4 regions of the Duganella sp. BJB1802 genome follow, and region 2 is predicted to be linked to each of the others. Evidence: predicted binding sites of a transcription regulator. Region 2 holds the regulator's gene; each other region holds the start of a gene.
The links. The regulator LexA, encoded in region 2, represses DNA repair genes until DNA is damaged. The targets are predictions, from matches to a motif close to ACTGTATNNNNATACAGT.
Positions count from the first base shown of each region.

Region 1 (4,869 bases), on a different contig from region 2:
GCGACATGCCCTCCTGCTCCAGCACCGACAGCGCCACCAGGAAGCAGGCGAAGCCGCCGGTGAACAGCAGGTAGTAGCTGCGCAGGCGCTGGAAGAAGGTGCGGGAGCTTTTCACGCGCGCGGCTCCGTTGCGGCCGCCGCCGCGCGGTCCAGCTTGCGCATGCGCCAGGCGTACACGGCCAGGATGGTCAGGTAGACCAGCGACGCGCCCTGCGCCGCCAGGTAGAACGACAGCGGCCAGCCGAACACGCTCAGCCCGGCCAGCTCGCGGGCGAAGAAGGCGGCGCAGAAGCCGGTCGCCAGCCAGGCCAGCAGCAGGATCGCGGTCAGGCGGCGCGTGCGCTCCCAGTGCCGGGCGCGGATCTGGGTCTTATCCATAGTACGGCGGCTCGCTTTCCGGTTCCTGCGGACGCGGCGGCAACGGGAAGGTCAGCCGGAACAGGGCGCCCGGCAGCTTCGATTGCTGCGCGCGCGGGTTGTTGTAGATGTCGACCTCGGCGCCGTGCTGCTGGGCGATCTCGCGCACGATGGCCAGGCCCAGGCCGCTGCCCTCGGCCTTGTTGCCGAGGATGCGGTAGAAGCGTTCGAACACCCGCCCGCGCTCGGCCTGGGCGATGCCGGGGCCGGTGTCTTCGACCTCCAGGAAGCCGTGCTCGGTGTCGCCGCGCACGCGCACGGTGACGCTGCCGCCGGCCGGCGTGTAGCGCAGCGCGTTGTCGATCAGGTTGGACAGCAGCTCGCGCAGCATGGTCGGGTTGCCGACGATGTGCACCGGCTCGGCCGGCGCCTCGTAGCCCAGGTCGATGCGCTGCGCGAACGAGGCCGGCACCCAGTCCTGCACCGCGCTGCGCGCCAGCTCGGACAATTCCAGCGGCAGCATGGCGGTACCGGCCTGCGGCTGGTTCTCGGCGCGGGCCAGGGCCAGCAGCTGGTTGACCAGGCGGGTGGCGGCCTCCGAGCTCTTGGCCAGCTGCTCCAGCGAGCGGTGGATCTCGCCGCTGTCGGTCTGGCGCAGCGCCAGCTCGGACTGCATGCGCATGCCCGCCAGCGGCGTGCGCATCTGGTGCGCGGCGTCGGCGATGAAGCGCTTCTGCATCTCGATTGACAGCGACAGCCGCGCCAGCATGTCGTTGAGCGAATTGACCAGCGGCGAGATCTCCTCCGGCACCTGGTTGGAGGCGATGGGGCTGAGGTCATCCGAGCTGCGCGCGCGGATGCGCTCCTGCAGCTGTGCCAGCGGCGACAGCCCGCGCGCCAGCGCGAACCACACCAGGGCCAGCACGATGGGCAGGATGATGAACTGCGGCAGGATCACGCCCTTGATGATGGCGTTGGCCAGCTGGCCGCGCTTCTCCAGCGTCTCGGCCACCTGCACCAGCGCCAGCTGCGGGTCGTCGACGGCGTCGCGCTCGAGCCGCACGTAGGCGTAGGCCACGCGCACCGGCGTGCCGTGCATGGTGTCGTTGCGGAAGCGCACGCTGCTGCGCGGCTTGTCGTCCTCGTCGATGACCGGCGGCGGCAGGTCGCGGTCGCCGTCCACGTGTTCGCCGTGCGGGCCCTGGATCTGGAAGTAGACGCTGTCGACGTCGTCGGCGCGCAGGATGTCGCGCGCCGGGCCGGACAGGCCCTTGATGACCTTGCCGTCCACCGCGCGCACCTGCTGCGCCAGCACGGTCACGCTGTCCTCCAGCGCGTGGTCGAACGGCTGGTTGGCGATGGACTTGGCCACCAGGTAGGTGATCGCGATGCTCATCGGCCACAGCAACAGCAGCGGCGCCAGCATCCAGTCCAGGATCTCGCCGAACAGCGAGTGCTGGATGTCGTCCGTCTCGGCCGCCGGCGGCTGGTACTCCAGATCCTGCTGCGGTGGCGAGGCCGGCGGCGTCACTTGGCGGCGTCCGAGAATTTCTCCAGGCAGTAGCCCAGTCCGCGCACGGTGGCGATGCGGATGCCGCCCACCTCGATCTTCTTGCGCAGCCGGTGCACATAGACCTCGATGGCGTTGTTGCTGACCTCCTCGCCCCATTCGCACAGGTGGTCGACCAGCTGTTCCTTGGACACCAGGCGGCCGCTGCGCGCCAGCAGGATTTCCAGCAGGCCCAGCTCACGCGCCGACAGGTCCAGCATCTGGTCGTTGATGTAGGCGCTGCGGCCGACCTGGTCGTAGCTCAGCGGCCCGTGCCTGACCACGGTGGCGCCGCCGCCGGCGCCGCGCCGGGTCAGCGCGCGCACCCGCGCCTCCAGCTCGGACAGCGCGAAGGGCTTGGCCATGTAGTCGTCGGCGCCCAGGTCGAGGCCGTTGACGCGCTGCTCGATCGAATCGGCCGCCGTCAGGATCAGCACCGGCAGCAGCGAGGCGCGCGCGCGCAGGCGGCGCAGCACCTCCAGCCCGGACAGCTTGGGCAGGCCCAGGTCGAGGATCAGCAGGTCGAATTCCTGGGTCGACAGGGCGGTGTCGGCCTCCTGGCCGTTGCCGACGCAATCGATGGCGTAGCCGGACTGGCGTAGCGAGCGGGTCAGGCCGTCGGCCAGTACGCTGTCATCCTCGGCAAGTAAAATACGCATGTGAAGCACTCCGGCTGCAGAAGCTTGTATTGTGTTGCATTTCGCGCAGGGTGGCGAGTTTTTGTGCTATCTCAAAATTGTTTAAAAATCGTGCTTGCATTAAGCACTGTTTTTTTATACAGTGCTGCCTGTACCGACGAATTCAGCGAATTTGCACCCACTCACTGGTTGAAAGAACATTATGGACGATAAAAAAGCTGTTGTACCTGCATCTGAAAAGGCTAAGGCGCTCGCTGCCGCGCTGGCCCAGATTGAAAAGCAATTCGGCAAAGGCTCCGTAATGCGCATGGACGCCAACGCGCCGATCGAGGACGTGCAGGTGGTGTCGACCGGCTCGCTGGGCCTGGACATTGCCCTGGGCGTCGGCGGCCTGCCGCGCGGCCGCGTGGTGGAGATCTACGGTCCTGAATCGTCCGGTAAAACCACGCTGACGCTGCAAACCATCGCGGAAATGCAAAAACTGGGCGGCACCTGCGCCTTCATCGACGCCGAGCACGCGCTGGACGTGGGCTACGCGCAGAAGCTGGGCGTCAACCTGCACGAGCTGCTGATCTCGCAGCCGGACACCGGCGAACAGGCGTTGGAAATCTGCGACGCGCTGGTGCGCTCCGGCTCGGTGGACATGGTCGTGGTCGACTCCGTCGCGGCGCTGACGCCGCGCGCCGAGATCGAGGGCGACATGGGCGATTCGCTGCCGGGCCTGCAAGCCCGTTTGATGTCCCAGGCGCTGCGCAAGCTGACCGGTTCGATCAACCGCACCAACACCCTGGTCATCTTCATCAACCAGATCCGCATGAAGATCGGCGTCATGTTCGGCAGCCCGGAGACCACCACCGGCGGCAACGCGCTGAAGTTCTACGCCTCCGTGCGCCTGGACATCCGCCGCACCGGCTCGATCAAATCGGGCGACGAGGTGATCGGCAACGAAACCAAGGTCAAGGTCGTCAAGAACAAGATCGCGCCGCCGTTCAAGGAAGCGCACTTCGACATCCTGTACGGCGCGGGCACCTCGCGCGAGGGCGAGATTCTTGATCTGGGCGTGGAAGCGAAGATCGTCGAGAAGTCCGGCTCGTGGTACAGCTACAACGGCGAGCGCGTCGGCCAGGGCAAGGACAACGCCCGCATCTTCCTGCAGGAGCGTCCGGAGCTGGCGTGGGAAATCGAAAACAAGGTGCGCGAATCGCTGGGCGTGCGCCCGCTGCCGCCGCTCAACACCGACAAGGGCGACACCGTCGTCAAGCTGAAATCCGTCGACAAGGCGGACAAGGGCGACAAGGCCGACGCGGCGTAAGCGGCGGCCGCTTCATCCCGAACCACCGCGCTGTTAGTTCAGCCGGTGGTTTTCTCATTGCGCAGAGGGTTTTATGGCAGCACCGCAACTGAGCCTGAAGGCACGCGCCCTACGCTTCCTGTCGATGCGCGAGCACAGCCGCATGGAGCTGGGCCGCAAGCTGGCGCGCTACGCGGAGGAGGGCGACGACGTCGAAGCCCTGCTCGACCTGCTGGAAAAGAACAACTGGCTGTCGCAGGAGCGCTTCTCGGAGGCGCTGATCCACCGCCGCTCGGCCCGCTTCGGCAACAGCCGCATCGTCGCCGAGCTGCAAAGCCACGGCATCAAGGGCGAGGAGCTGCAGGAACTCAAGGCCGGCCTGGCCGAGGGCGAGACCGAACGCTGCGTGGAAGTGTGGAACCGCAAGTTCGGCGCCGTGGCCGCCGATCCGCAGGAACGCAACAAGCAGATGCGCTTCCTGCTGCAGCGGGGCTTTTCCCAGCGCGCCGTGCAGACCGCGCTCAAGGGTGCGCCGGAAGACGATTAGCGGCCGACCCGGCCGCTGCCGCGCCGCACCATGTAATGTTTCCATGACTGAAATAAGACCTATGAATTTCTTGTAATAAAATCCTCAAAACATCCATATTTCCGTCCAAAAGCTATGTTCTGACGCAACTGGCGGTCTTGATGTGCTACACTTTTGGGGTTTTTGCAGCGCCGCAGGTGCGGTAGTTGTCCGTAGAAGCTGCGGACACGTGCGATTCAGCACATGGCTGCTTACTAAATTTCTGTCGCGAGAGCGGCATCGGTCTTATGTCCCTGTCAACCCCAGTTACCCGACGTGCGCTGCGGCACACGCGTGCAATTGCCGTCCAAGCGTACGCGCGCGATGACGGCCTGTGGGATCTTGACGCCCATATCACCGACATCAAAGTCATCGACACCATGCTGGCCTCCGGCCCGCGCGCTGCCGGCACGCCCCTGCACGACCTGCACCTGCGTTTGACCGTCGATCTGCAACTGACCATCGTCGA
Region 1 is NZ_JABWEF010000001.1:158,492-163,360, forward strand. Features, by position in the region: gene HUX88_RS00740 (sodium:solute symporter family protein) at 1-115, opposite strand, end outside; gene HUX88_RS00745 (DUF4212 domain-containing protein) at 112-378, opposite strand; gene HUX88_RS00750 (sensor histidine kinase) at 371-1,888, opposite strand; gene HUX88_RS00755 (response regulator transcription factor) at 1,885-2,565, opposite strand; gene recA (recombinase RecA) at 2,747-3,856, shown strand; gene recX (recombination regulator RecX) at 3,930-4,382, shown strand; gene HUX88_RS00770 (DUF2889 domain-containing protein) at 4,649-4,869, shown strand, end outside.
Region 1: the regulator LexA is predicted to act here: its motif matches at 2,671-2,688, upstream of recA (recombinase RecA).

Region 2 (4,869 bases):
AACAGAATGATTTGCATAGTTCTTCTCCAGGATCTTATCTAGACGACGCAATTAAGCGTGGTGCAGATCGGTGTAAGGCAGCAGCGCGAGGTAGCGAGCGCGCTTGATTGCGGTGTCAACTTGACGCTGGTAGTGCGCCTTGGTACCGGTCAGACGTGCTGGCATGATTTTGCCGTTTTCCTGGACGAAGTCTTTCAGGGTGTCGACGTCTTTGTAGTCAACTTGTTCAACGTTTGCTGCGGTGAAGCGGCAGAACTTCTTACGCTTGAACAGTGGGTTTTGTTGCTTGCGCTTTTCTTTCAGCTTGAGCTTGTTTTTGTCGAACTTTTTACCGAATGCCATTTTAGGCTCCTGTATCTAAATTGAGCTGTCTGGGACAGCACTAAAATCAATGATGTGAAACACCAGGCTTTTGCTATTGCGATTCTTCTTGTTCAGGAAACCGGTGAACTGATACATGCCTGCCAGTGGCGCCTGACTGAAGCGGCCTGAAATCTCGCCCGCGGCAACCGCGGAAATTTCAAACTCGCTCAATCGGGCGATGCCTGCCTCGACCTGCTGCGACCGGTGCTGGAGTACAGCGTTCACGATCGGCATGCCGGCCGGGGTGTAGCGCAAGGCGTCCCGTTCGGCGATCAAGGCAATCAACTGGAGCTGATTCAGCTCGGTTCCCGATAACAATTAGGCCGCAGGAGCAGCAGCGGCTGCTGGAGCTTCGGTGCGATGCGATTTCGCTGCATCTTCACGTTGTACCGACTTCATCATCGGCGAAGGAGCGGTTTCCGCCTTCTTCATCTTGACAGTCAGGTGACGCAGCACGGCATCATTGAATTTGAAGGCGGTTTCCAGCTCGACCAGGGTCTCGTTGTCGCATTCGATGTTCAGGCAGATGTAGTGTGCTTTAGCCAGTTTCTGGATCGAGTAAGCCATCTGACGACGGCCCCAATCTTCAACACGGTGCACGGCGCCGCCGCGGGTCGTTACGGTGGTTTTGTAACGCTCGATCATGGCGGGCACTTGCTCGCTCTGGTCCGGGTGGACGATAAATACTATTTCATAGTGACGCATGCAAACTCCCTTAAGGACTGTGAATATAGCCCACCCTGGCGTCAAGACAGGTGTGGGAAGAGGTAAGCCCGCGACTATATCAGCTTTTTATCCAAAAAACCAGCACTGTCCGGCAACAATCCGCCGCGCCCGGAGGGGCTCCATGAAATTATTTCGTGCTAAGCAACAAATTCCCTTGCTTTTCGCTTCACACTGTACAAAAATACAGACTGTCTATATACACAGGCCCAAAGCACTCTATGATCAAGCTCACCGCAAGACAGGAACAAATTCTCAATCTGATCAAGGATGCCATCGAGAACACCGGCTTCCCGCCGACCCGTGCCGAGATCGCCAATGAACTGGGCTTCAAGTCCGCCAACGCGGCCGAGGAGCATCTGCAGGCGCTGGCGCGCAAGGGCGCGATCGAGATCGCCGCCGGCACCTCGCGCGGCATCCGCCTGCTGGGCGTGCACGCCGAGCCGGCCACGCCCAAGGTGCCGGTGTCGCTGATGATGTCGTTGCCGCTGATCGGCCGCGTGGCCGCCGGCTCGCCCATCCTCGCGCAGGAAAACCTGGAGACCAGCTACAGCGTCGATCCGGCCATGTTCTCCTCCAAGCCGGACTACCTGCTGAAGGTGCGCGGCGAGTCGATGCGCGACGCCGGCATCATGGACGGCGACCTGCTGGCGGTCAAGAAGGTGGACAGCGCCAAGAACGGCCAGATCGTCGTCGCCCGCATCGGCAACGATGTCACGGTCAAGCGCTATCGCAAGACCGGCTCCACCGTCGAGCTGCTGCCGGAAAACCCGGACTTCAAGATCATCAAGGTCGATCCCGAAGCGGACGAGTTCGCGCTGGAAGGCCTGGCGGTCGGCCTGATGCGCAGCTGGCACTAAGCCTCGCCTCGCCGACGGGCTAGCGCTTGCCGGCGGTCTCCGGCTGATGCGACAGGTCGCGCGCGCTCAGGGCCAGGTCGCCTTGACGGCCTTCCAACGCGCTCTGCGCCAGGGTGACGGCGTCGGCCTGGCGCTTGGCCTCGTCCGCCACCTGCACGAACACCTGACTCATCAGCGTCTGCGCGGCGCCCAGCTCGTCGTCCGTCATCAGGTCGGCCACGTCGGCGGGGATGCTCTTGCCGACCGGGAGCGCGGCGTTGTAATTGGCCAGGAATTGATCGTAGCAGTCGTGCCAGGCGGCCAGCGCTTGCGTCAGCGCCGGTCCGCCGGCCGTGGCCGGACGCATCGGGATGTTGGGAGGTTTGCAGTTGAAACGGGCCAGCGCAATGTCGGCGCCGTCGTAGTGGCTGGTGTAGTACTCGATTTCGGCTTGCCGCGCCTGGCGGCGGGCCTGGTCGCCGGCGAAGGCGCTACTCGACAGCACGGTCAATGCCAGAACCCATGCTGCTCTCATATCGCCTCCGCGCTTAGCAAAATTGAAAACTTAGATTATCACAACTCGAGGCTGCGCTCAGCAAGCTTCCAGTGCGCAGGTGAAATCGTCCAGCAGATCGTCGGTATCCTCGATGCCGACCGACACCCGTATCAGCGACTCGGCGATGCCCATCGAGGCGCGGCGCTCGGCGCCCATCTCGTAGAAAATCGTGTGCGCCACCGGGATGATCAGCGTGCGCGTGTCGCCCAGGTTGGAGGCCGGAATCGCCAGCTTCAGGCGGTTGAGGAAATCGAAGCAGTCGATGCCATCCTTCAGTTCAAAGCTCAACAGGGAGCCGAAGCTGCGGAACAGCTCGGCGGAGATCGCGTGCTGCGGGTGCGAGGCCAGGCCGGGATAGTAGACGGCGGCCACGCGCTCGTCGCTTTCCAGCAGGCGCGCCAAGGCCATCGCATTGGCGCTGGTGCGTTCCATGCGCAGCGCCAGCGTCTCGGCGCCGACGGCGATGTGGTGCGCCGCTTCCGGCGCCAGCGAGGCGCCGAAGTCGCGCAGGCCCTTGGCGCGAATCTGCGCCAAGCCCCATTGCAGCGGCGCGGCTTTCTTGTAGTTCTCGTAGATGTTGGCGAACCGGGTCCAGTCGTAGACGCCGGTGTCGGTCAGGCTGCCGCCCAGCGCATTGCCGTGGCCGCCGATCGACTTGGTCAGCGCGTTGACCACGAGACCGGCGCCCACCGCTTTCGGGCGGAACAGGTAAGGCGTGGTCATCGTGTTGTCGACGATGTAGAGGATGCCGCGCTCCTTGCACAGCTCGCCGATGCGCTTCAGGTCCGCCACCTGCGTGCGCGGGTTGGCGATGGTTTCGACGAACACCACGCGGGTCTGGCTGGTGATGGCGGCGGCCACGTTGGCGACGTCGGTGGCGTCGACGAAGGACACGCCCACGCCCTGCGCCATGGTGGTCTGCCACAGGCTGTTGGTGTTACCGAACAAGAACGACGACGACACCACATGGTCGCCCGCGCGCAGCAGCGCCTGGAACACGGCGCCGATCGCGCCCATGCCGGTGGCGAAGCAGATCGTGCCGACGCCCTGCTCCATCTTGGTGACCTTGTCTTCCAGCGCGGAGATGGTCGGGTTGCCCTGGCGGCCGTAGCGGAAGCCCGGCTCCTTGCCCTGGAACACGGACGCCAGCTGGCGCGCGTCGCCGTAGCCAAAGGCGACCGAGGTGTGGATGGGCTTGTGCAGCGAACCGTGCTCGATGCCTTTCTGGCGATCGTTGTGCAGGATGGTGGTGGTGAAGCCGTAATTCTTCTTGTCGTTCATATTCGCGTATTCAAAAAAAAAGCCCGGTGCGGCGTGAACCGCACCGGGCGCGACATCAGCCTTCGGCGGTCGCGAGATTCAGGTTCAGTTGCGAGCGGCCCGCGTCCTCGGGGCCGGAGGCCTTCGGATGGTGGCGCGCGTACTCCAGCTTGTCCAGGTAGTCCTTGGAGATGTCGCCGGTGACGTACACGCCGTCGAAGCACGACGCCTCGAAGTTCTTCAACGCCGGATTGACGTCGGAGATGGCGCGCTTCAACGCGTCGATGTCCTGGTAGACCAGGTGGTCGGCGGTGATCTCGCGGCACACTTCCTCGGTGCTGCGGCCGTAGGCGATCAGCTCGTCGCGGGTGGGCATGTCGATGCCGTACACGTTCGGGAAGATCACCGGCGGCGCCGCCGAAGCGAAGATCACTTTCTTGGCGCCGGCTTCGCGCGCCATCTGCACGATCTCGCGGCTGGTGGTGCCGCGCACGATGGAGTCATCCACCAGCAGCACGACCTTGTCCTTGAACTCGGAAGCGATGGCGTTCAGCTTCTGGCGCACCGATTTCTTGCGCGCGGCCTGGCCCGGCATGATGAAGGTACGGCCGATGTAGCGGTTCTTGATGAAGCCTTCGCGGTATTCCACGTTCAGCGCCAGCGCCAGCTGGATCGCGGCCGGACGCGACGAATCGGGAATCGGCATGACGACGTCGATCTCGCCATCCTTGAATTCGCGCTTGATCTTCTCGGCCAGGTACTCGCCCATTTTCAGGCGGGTGGCGTACACGGAGGCGCCGTCGATGACGGAATCCGGACGGGCCAGGTAGACGAACTCGAACACGCAAGGGTTGAGCGACGGATTGTCGGCGCACTGGCGCGAATGCAGCTGCTTGTCGGCGTCGATGAAGACGGCCTCGCCCGGCGCGATGTCGCGCACGAAGCGGAAGCCCATGCCTTCCAGCGCCACGGACTCGGAGGCGATCAGGTACTCGGCGCCCTGCTCGGTCTCGTTGATGCCCAGGCACAGCGGACGAATGCCGAACGGATCACGGAAGGCCAGCAGGCCGACGCCAGCGATCTGCGCCACGGCGGCATAGCCACCGCGCACGCGGCGATGCAGCACGG
Region 2 is NZ_JABWEF010000013.1:65,848-70,716, forward strand. Features, by position in the region: gene rplI (50S ribosomal protein L9) at 1-17, opposite strand, end outside; gene rpsR (30S ribosomal protein S18) at 52-342, opposite strand; gene priB (primosomal replication protein N) at 358-663, opposite strand; gene rpsF (30S ribosomal protein S6) at 682-1,068, opposite strand; gene lexA (transcriptional repressor LexA) at 1,308-1,946, shown strand; gene HUX88_RS20175 (hypothetical protein) at 1,966-2,460, opposite strand; gene HUX88_RS20180 (cystathionine gamma-synthase family protein) at 2,518-3,762, opposite strand; gene purF (amidophosphoribosyltransferase) at 3,818-4,869, opposite strand, start outside.

Region 3 (4,869 bases), 110 kb from region 2:
GAAGGCGGAGGGTGCGAGGCTCAGGGCGGCTGCGCCGTACAGGCTGAGCAGTACGGCATTACGAAGTGGCGTGGTGGCGAACAAGTTTTCTCTCCCGTGAAAAATTTGATTTTAGTCAAATCGCTCTGACGGAGTGGGGATTCTGACAATTTTGCGGGCAAACTTTATTTATTGTTGTTTTGCCGCGCCATAGTTGCTAGGCGGATGCGTAGTTTTACTTAGGTGCATAGGCGTAGCGTTAGATTGACTTGATATGAAAAGTTGCCATTGTGGCAGGCATCTCGGGGGCGTTCGGCAGTTCGATTGCTTTACCTTGTGCGGCAAGTTTCGATTTTGCGCGATCGAACAGCACTATGGCCTGCTGTGTCGGCAGATGGCGGGACATATACAGGAAGCCATCGACGTGTCGTGGATTGTTGAAGACTGCCAGCGCCCATTTCTGAGTTATTTTGTAGTCGCCCGATCCGGTCAGTCCTGCGTGGCCACCCATTCGCTTGAGTAGCGGACCGGTGAGGTCCATCAGGTCGAGTGTGCCCTTGAAGCGGTGCACCCAGCGTCGGTCTATCTCAGATTGGACGACGGGAAATTCACCGCGAACCGGAACCGCATCGTGCAGTAGCGACTCTGCAAGCGCAACGTCGAAAGAGAGGCTGAGGTAACAGCACTTGTATTCTGGTGAACCTGTACGACAGCCTGGTGCGTCGAAGCGGTTGCCGCCGCTGGCGCCGAAAAAGGGTTCGCCTGTCTGATGCCCTGAGATCCTGACGAGATCGGGAATCGTCATTCGGACAACGGGTAGAGTAGTGTCCGTCGCCAAGGCGCGGTCTGGCAAGGACAGTCGTTTCGCTGCCAATCAAGCCTCTTTGAATGCTTTGGCGGCGGCCAGGACATCCGCAAACTTCCCTTTTCGCAAAGCATCGAGTGGATTCTTTTTACTCAGCGAAAGACGTGGTGTTGTGAAGAATTGCCACTTGCTCGTACCCGGCAGGTGATTGAGTTCCTTGCAAACGGTTTCCAACTGGTCGCGTTCCAGTCCGTGGTCGGCAAAGAAGGCTGGGTACAGCTTGTTACGGCCGCCGGCGTCCAATGAAAACATCCGCAGGTCCCCGACGGCTTTATAGACGGCTTGAGGGGTCACACCCAGGAGTCCCGCGAGCTCCCGGGAATTAACCAGATCCCCGGTTTCGGCCAGGCGCTTGATGGAGGCTTTTTCATTTCTCGCGAGCTGGGTCAAGAACGCAGTATTTGCTTCAGGAGTGACGTTGCGAGCGGGCTGCGCACCAGAGGGCATGAACATACTGAAGATATGTTCGATTTCTTCCTTGGGAACTGGCTTGATGCCAGGTAGCTTTTGAGGTTGCATTGGTACCAGTGGCTGCTTGCGTTCCGCCGGGGCTGTAGTGTTGTGTTTAATCTCGATCAAATAAAAACCATTGCCGATATCGACACCGCGATTGGCGATTGTGTTCAAGGCTTTGACCACCGAGTTGTTGTCCTTTGTGCCCGCTGCCCCCTTCTTTGCTACCTTGCCGATTGCAGCCTTGCTCATGATTGCCTCCATTTTCAAGTCTCATTCTACGTCAAACAACTAAAACAACTAAAACAATCAAATGAGTACGTGCATTGCGACGGAGGGCTGCGCAGGGTGTATGATACTGTATAAAAACACAGTATATCACCATGAATACCATCTTGCCGGCCTACGCAGAGCTGTTCTGCATGACCAATTTCTCCTTTTTGCAAGGCGCGTCCAGCGCCGAGGAATTGGTCGCGCGCGCCGCGCAGCTGGACTATGCCGGCCTGGCCATCACCGACGAATGCTCGCTGGCAGGCGTAGTGCGCGCTCACGCGCAGGCCAGGGACGCCAACCTGCCGCTGCTGATCGGCAGTCATTTCCATCTGAAGAATCCCGACGGCAGCCCGGCGCTGTCGCTGCTGGCGCTGGCGCAGAACCGCGAGGGTTACGGCAATCTTTGCGAGCTCATCACGATAGGGCGCAACCGCGTGGCCAAGGGCAGCTACCTGCTCACGCCGGCCGACCTGGCGGCGCCTCCTCCGGCCTACGCCCACCTGAAGGGCCTGCCCGGGTGCCTGATGATCCTGCTGCCGCATTACCCGGCGTTTCAGCCGGACGATGTCGACCGCCTGCACGCGCAGGCGGCGTGGATGGAGGTCACGTTTCCGGGCCGTAGCTGGATGGGGCTGAACCTGCTGCAGCGCGCGCTGGACGAGGCGCACCGTCTCAGCATCGACGAGGTGGCGCTGCAACACGGCATGCCGGTGGTGGCGCTGGGCCATGTCTGCATGCACGTGCGCTCGCGCAAGCCGCTGCTCGACACCCTGTGTGCGGTGCGGGTCGGCAAGCCGGTGGCCGAGTGCGGCTACGCGCTGGCGCAGAACGCCGAGCAGCACCTGCGCTCGCGGCTGCGGTTGGCCAACCTGTATCCGCCGCAGGCGCTGGCCGAAACGCTCAACATTCTCCAGCAATGCAAGTTCAGCCTGAGCGAGCTGCGCTATGAATACCCGCACGAGCTGGTGCCGCCGGGCCACACGCCGGGCAGCTATCTGCGGCAGGAGGTGTATGCCGGCGCGCAGCGGCGCTTCCCTGCCGGCGTGTCCGCCAAGGTGCGCGGGCAGATCGAGAAGGAGCTGGAGCTGATCGCGGAACTGGAATACGAGCCGTACTTCCTGACGGTCTACGATATCGTCCGCTACGCCCGCTCGCAGGACATCCTGTGCCAGGGCAGGGGATCGGCGGCCAACTCGGTGGTTTGCTACTGCCTCGGCGTGACCGAGGTCGATCCCGAGCGCAGCAACATGCTGACCGGACGTTTCATTTCCCGGGAGCGCAACGAACCGCCCGACATCGACGTCGACTTCGAGCACCAGCGGCGCGAGGAGGTGATCCAGTACATCTACAAAAAATACGGCGCCGACCGCGCCGCGCTGGCGGCCGTGGTCATCAGCTACCGGCCCAAGAGCGCGCTGCGCGACAGCGGCAAGGCGCTGGGCGTGGACCTGGCCATCGTCGAGAAGGTGACCAAGGCCCACCACTGGTTCGACAGCCGCAACGACCTGCTGGGCCGGCTGGCCGAGTGCGGGCTGGATCCGGAATCGCAGCTGGCGCAGCAGTGGGCCGCGCTGGCGATCGCCTTGCTGGGCTTCCCGCGCCACCTGTCGCAGCATCCGGGCGGCTTCGTCATCTCGCACGAAAAATTGTCGCGCCTGGTGCCGATCGAGGCCGCCACGATGGAAGGGCGCTGCGTGATCCAGTGGGACAAGGACGATCTTGAAGAGCTGGGCCTGATGAAGGTGGACGTGCTGGCGCTGGGCATGTTGTCGGCATTGCGGCGCGCGCTGGCGCTGGTGGGCGCGCAGCGCGGCGCGCCGTTCCGGATGCAGGACATCCCCAAGGAGGACAAGGCCACCTACGCCATGATGTGCGAAGCCGACACCATCGGCGTGTTCCAGATCGAGTCGCGCGCGCAGATGAGCATGCTGCCGCGCCTGCGGCCCAAGGAGTTCTACGACCTGGTGATCGAGGTCGCGCTGGTGCGGCCGGGGCCGATCCAGGGCGGCATGGTGCATCCGTATCTGCAGCGGCGCATGAACGCCAAGCTGATCGATTCCCCGCCGGGACTGGATGAAGCGCTCAAGCGCACGCTGGGCGTGCCGATTTTCCAGGAGCAGGTGATGCAGATCGCCGTCATCGCCGCCGGCTTCAGCGAGGGCGAGGCCGACCAGCTGCGGCGCGCGATGGCCGCGTGGAAGCGCAAGGGCGGGGTCGACAAATACCAGCAGCGCATCATGGACGGCATGCGCGAGCGCGGCTACGACGAAGCCTTCGCCGCCGCCATCTGCGAGCAGATCAAGGGCTTCGGCGAATACGGCTTCCCCGAATCGCACGCCGCCAGCTTCGCGCTGCTGACTTATGCCAGTTCCTGGCTCAAGTGCCACGAGCCGGCCGCCTTCCTGTGCGCGCTGCTCAACAGCCAGCCGATGGGTTTCTACAGCCCGTCGCAGCTGGTGCAGGACGCCAAACGCCACGGCGTGCAGGTGCGCGAGATCGACGTCACCGTCAGCGGGTGGGACAGCTCGCTGGAGGAGCGGGTGGGCCAGCGCAACCAACCGGCCGTGCGGCTGGGCTTGTCGCTGATGAAGGGCATGCGGGAGGAGGCGGCCCGGCGCATCGAGCGCGAGCGCGCGCTGCACCCGTTCGCCGGCGTGGCCGACCTGGCGCGGCGCGCCGACCTCGACCGTCACGACCTGCAGGTGCTGGCCGCCGGCAACGCGCTGCAAGCGCTGGCCGGCAACCGGCGGCAAGCGCTGTGGCAGGCGGTCGGCGCCATGCCGGACAAGGATTTGCTGCGCCCCACCACGCCGGTCGAGGACCTGCCCGCGCTCAGGCCGCCGACCGAGGGCGAGGACATCCTGGGCGACTACCGCTCGCACGGGCTGACGCTGGGCCGCCATCCGCTGGCGCTGCTGCGGCCCAAGCTGCTGGAGCACCGCTTCATGCCGGCCGCCACGCTCAACACCTACACCAACGGCATGCTGGCGCGCGCCTGCGGCATGGTCACGGTGCGCCAGCGTCCGGGCACGGCCAAGGGCGTGCTGTTCATCACCATTGAGGATGAGACCGGCAGCGTCAACGTCATCGTCTGGCCGGCGCTGGTCGAGCAACAGCGGCGCGAAGTGCTGGGCGCGCCGCTGCTGGGGGTGTATGGCGTCTGGCAGCAGGAGGGCATCGTGCGCCACCTGGTCGCCAAGCGGCTGGTCGACATGTCCCACCTGCTGGGACGGCTGCCGACCGTCAGCCGCGATTTCTGCTGATCAGCGCCGCAGGCCGGCGCTGCGGTCGGCGTTGGT
Region 3 is NZ_JABWEF010000013.1:179,248-184,116, reverse strand. Features, by position in the region: gene HUX88_RS20750 (TonB-dependent siderophore receptor) at 1-84, opposite strand, end outside; gene HUX88_RS20745 (RES family NAD+ phosphorylase) at 239-784, opposite strand; gene HUX88_RS20740 (hypothetical protein) at 854-1,549, opposite strand; gene HUX88_RS20735 (error-prone DNA polymerase) at 1,681-4,833, shown strand; gene HUX88_RS20730 (PRC-barrel domain-containing protein) at 4,834-4,869, opposite strand, start outside.
Region 3: the regulator LexA is predicted to act here: its motif matches at 1,655-1,672, upstream of HUX88_RS20735 (error-prone DNA polymerase).

Region 4 (4,869 bases), on a different contig from region 2:
ACCCCCATGCATCACGGTGAAATCGATTTACCTCGTTTGCAAAACCTGGCCGCCGACCTGATAGACCAGGGCGTGCACGGCCTGGTGGTGTGCGGCACCACCGGCGAAGCGCCGCAGCTGGACCTGGCCGAACAAGGCGCCGCGCTGGCCGCCGTGCTGGAGACGGCGCACAAGCGCTGCCCGGTGCTGATGGGCATAGGCGGCAGCGACACCTACGCCGCCGCCAGCCGCGTGCTGCAATTCGACGACATGGACCTGGCAGGCTATCTGGTATCGACGCCGGCCTACGTGCGCCCCTCGCAGGAAGGCCTGCTGCGCCACTTCGAGACCATCGCCGCCTCGACCGGACGCCCCATCGTGCTGTACAACGTGCCGGCGCGCACCGGCGTCAACCTGGAGCTGGCCACCGCCACCCGGCTGGCCGAGCGGCCGCAGTTCGCCGCCATCAAGGAAGCCGGCGGCAGGCTGCGCCAGATCACCGACCTGGTCGAACACACGCCGCTGTCGGTGCTGTGCGGCGACGACGCGCTGCTGCTGGCCGCGCTGTGCGGCGGCGCCCACGGCGCCATCTCGGCCTCGGCCCACATCCGCGTCGACCTGTTCGTGCGGCTGTACGAGCTGGTCGAAGCGCAACGCCTGCCCGAGGCGCGCGCGCTGTTCGCCGGCATGCAATCGTTGATCCAGCTGATGTTCTCGGAGCCCAATCCCGCGCCGCTCAAGGCCGCGCTGGCGATGCAGGGCGTGCTGCGCGAGGAGCTGCGCCTGCCCATGACGCCGGCCACCAACGCCTGCAAGGCGCGCATCGCCACCATGCTGGAAGTGCTGGACGCGATCCCCCTCCACACCCCGGCGGAGGCCATATGATCGTCGCCCTCACTGGCATGGACGGCAACGCCACCGTCTCCGACCTGGCCGAAGACCTGGCGATGCTGCGCGTGGCGGCCGGCAGCCGGGTGCTGCTGGTCAGCCCCAACCCCGGTGCCTACGATCCCCATCTGTACGACGACCTGGTGATCGACGCCTCCCACCGCAACGCCGACGCCGCGCTGGCCCGCGCCGCCGTCATCGTGGCGCTGGTGCGCCCGGCCGACATCGAGCAAGGCCGCCACGCCGACTTCCTGGCCCGCCTTCGCCACGCGCAGGAGCGCAATCCCGGCGCCCGCGTGCTGGTGACCGTGGCGCACGGCAGCGAGCCGCTCACGCCCCACCAGACCGGATGCCTGCTGGTGTTCGTCGCGCAGATCCCCGGCGCGCGTCTGGCCGACACGCTGGAACTCGACCAGCGCGGCACCTACCACTCCCACCACAGCGAACTGGAACTGGACTCGCGCAAAACGGCCTACGTGCTGTGCGCGCCCGAAGTGCGCCACCTGTACAGCGAAGTATTCCGCGGCGGCCGCTCCTGCCGCTAGACGAAAAAAAGGGGCGCGCGCACAGCGCCGCCCCCTCGACAACCGGATCCGAACCCGGTCAGAACACTTTGCTGATGGTCAGCTGCAACGCGGTCTTGCCCAGGAACTTGCCGTTGGCCGGCGAGGCGTAGGCGGTCTTGTCGGCGTTGGTGCCGATCACCGCCAGCGCGCCGGTCACCACGCCGAAGTCCTTGGTGGCGCCGATCTTCCAGTCGCTATAGCTCGATGCGCCGTTGTGCTTGACGTTCTGGTGGCCGGCGTGCAGGTTGATGGTGTAGCCCTCGCCCGCCTCGATGTTGGCGCCCAGGTCCACATAGCCGCTGTTCTTGCTGTCGACAAAGCCAAACAGGTTGGTCACCGAGTGCGAATACTTGATGTAGGCCGGGCCGTAACCGAGCTGGCCGTACACCTCGGTGGTGTTGGCGTTGGCGAAGCCGGCGACGTGCGACAGGCCGTTCGACGGATAGACATAGGTCAGCACGCCCACGTCGTAGGACACGTCGGCCGTGACCTGGCCGCGCTTGCCGGCGTAGATGTCCCACTCGATGTCGCCGCTGCCGCCGGCGTCCTTGGTCCACTTGATGGTCGACAGCCAGGTGCCGGCGTAGAAGCCGGTCGGGTTGTTGGTGTAGTCGAAGCCGCCCTGCAGCGCCGGCTTCAGGCGCGTCTGCGAGATGCCGCGATAGCGGTAGTCGCTGACCACGGCGGCGTTGAAACTGGTTTCGTTATCCGGCTTGGCGGCCGGCGCGGCATCCTCGGCGCGAGCCTGCGTGCCGGCGAAAGCAGCGGCGATGGCTGCGGCGAGTATTATTTTTTTCATGTTGAGGTCCTTCTTTCAGTGGTTAAGTCAAATCAAACGGTAAAAACTTCGCGGCACAGGGCGTCCATATCGGACGGCGGCTGGCCGTGGATGACGGTGCCGGCCAGCGTGGCCGACATCACCTGCGCCACATAGGCGCGCACCACGGCGCGCTCGGCGTCCGTGGGCTCGCCGGCGCCGCCCACCTGCACAAACAACACATGCAGGCCGGGGTTGAACATGCGCGCGGCGTTCAAGCGGGCGATCAGCTGGTAGCGGGTCGACAGGTCGGCCTGTTCCGGCGTCACGGGCACCACCGCCAGCCGCGCGGCGGCCAGCGCGGCGTGGCTCTCGGCGCTGTCGCGGCCCTCGGCATCGACCAGGACCACGGCCCCGCCGTCGCCGCCACGCGCCCCGGCAGCGGCGACAATCACAGCGCGCCCCGCGCCGCCAGCGGCGTCAGGCGGCCGAACTCGGCGCCCGGCAAGGCCCGCATCACCGCCTCCATCACCTGCGCCGCCAGCGCGCGCGACACGCACAGCCACACCCTGGCGCGGGCGCCGTGGTCGCAGGCCTCAACCCGCATGAACTCCATGGCGTCGCCGCAGGTACGCATCACCAGCGCCCGCAGCGCGGTGACCGCACCGCTGTCGACGGTGAGCTGCATCAGGCAGGCGCGCGGGCGCGGCGGCCGGGCTCGGTGCTGGTCCTGGGCGGCCCGGGTGTGGAAGAAAGCGTGCATGGCGTACCCCTGTGGTGAACGTTGCGATACCGGACAGCTTATCGGCGGCCCCGTAAAAACGGTCTAAAAAGGCGGGCCGGCCCTGTAAACATCGTGTATAAATTGCCCCGCGCGGTTTTTTTGCCGCGATTCAGCCCGGTTGAGGATAGAATACGCAAACGTCCGCATAAAACTGTACATAAACCCAGTATCGAAATTATCAGCTTGATCACGTATGGCCACTAAAAAACCAGTTTCCGACTACAGCGAAGCATCCATCCGGGTCCTCAAGGGCCTCGAACCCGTCAAGCAACGCCCGGGCATGTACACCCGCACCGAGAATCCGCTGCACATCATCCAGGAGGTGATCGACAATGCCTCGGACGAGGCGCTGGGCGGACATTGCAAAAACATCATCGTCACGCAGAACGCCGACGGCAGCATCACCGTCGAGGACGACGGCCGCGGCATCCCGGTCGGCCTGCACCCCGAGGAGGGCGTGCCGACCGTGGAAATCGTCTTCACCCGGCTGCACGCCGGCGGCAAGTTCGACAAGGGCTCGGGCGGCGCCTACGCCTTCTCGGGCGGCCTGCACGGGGTCGGCGTGTCGGTCACCAACGCGCTGTCCAAGCGGCTGGAGATCACCGTCTGGCGCAAGGAGCCCGACGGCACCGGCCTGCACAAGCTGGCCTTCGAGCACGGCGACGTGGTCGAGCCGCTGTCGTCCGTGGTGGCCCCGCGCGACGGCAAGAAGTCCGGCACCCGCGTCACCGCCTGGCCGGACGCCAAGTATTTCGACTCCCCCGCCATCTCGCAGACCGAGCTGCAGCGCCTGCTGCGCTCCAAGGCCGTGCTGCTGCCGGGCGTGACCGTCACGCTGACCAACGCCAAGACCGGCGAATCGCAGACCTGGCAGTACAACGACGGCCTGCGCGGCTACCTGACCGAGGCGCTGGCCCAGGCCACCGACGGCGAGACCTTGATCCCGCTGTTCGAGGGCGCGCAGTTCGCCACGCCGGACGCCGAGGGCTTCGCCGAGGGCGAGGGCGCGGCCTGGGTGGTGGCCTGGACCGAACAGGGCGCCGTGGTGCGCGAGTCCTACGTCAACCTGATCCCCACCCCCAACGGCGGCACCCACGAATCGGGCCTGCGCGACGGCCTGTACGGCGCGGTGAAAAACTTCGTCGAGATGCACTCGCTGCTGCCCAAGGGCGTCAAGCTGCTGCCCGAGGACGTGTTCGCGCGCGTCTCCTTCGTGCTGTCGGCCAAGGTGCTCGACCCGCAGTTCCAGGGCCAGATCAAGGAGCGCCTGAACTCGCGCGACGCGGTGCGCCTGGTGTCGACCTTCTCCAAGCCGGCGCTCGAGCTGTGGCTGAACCACCACGTCGACTACGGCAAGAAGCTGGCCGAGCTGGTCATCAAGCAGGCGCAGTCGCGCCTGCGCTCGCTGCAAAAGGTCGAGAAGAAGAAGTCGTCCGGCGTGGCCGTCCTGCCGGGCAAGCTGACCGACTGCGAATCGTCGGACGCCAGCCGCACCGAGCTGTTCCTGGTCGAGGGCGACTCGGCCGGCGGCTCGGCCAAGATGGGCCGCGACAAGGAATTCCAGGCCATCCTGCCGCTGCGCGGCAAGGTGCTCAACTCGTGGGAGACCGACAAGGACCGCCTGTTCGCCAACAACGAGATCCACGACATCTCGGTGGCGATCGGCGTCGACCCGCACGGCGTCGACAGCGCGCCCGACCTGTCCGGCCTGCGCTACGGCAAGATCTGCATCCTGTCCGACGCGGACGTGGACGGCTCGCACATCCAGGTGCTGCTGCTGACGCTGTTCTTCAAGCACTTCCCCGGCCTCATCGCCAACGGCAACATCTGCATCGCCCGCCCGCCGCTGTACCGGGTGGACGCGCCGGCGCGCGGCAAGAAGCCGATCCAGAAGC
Region 4 is NZ_JABWEF010000001.1:356,335-361,203, reverse strand. Features, by position in the region: gene dapA (4-hydroxy-tetrahydrodipicolinate synthase) at 1-864, shown strand, start outside; gene HUX88_RS01660 (hypothetical protein) at 861-1,412, shown strand; gene HUX88_RS01655 (TorF family putative porin) at 1,471-2,232, opposite strand; gene HUX88_RS01650 (hypothetical protein) at 2,265-2,645, opposite strand; gene HUX88_RS01645 (hypothetical protein) at 2,642-2,953, opposite strand; gene HUX88_RS01640 (DNA topoisomerase IV subunit B) at 3,168-4,869, shown strand, end outside.
Region 4: the regulator LexA is predicted to act here: its motif matches at 3,125-3,142, upstream of HUX88_RS01640 (DNA topoisomerase IV subunit B).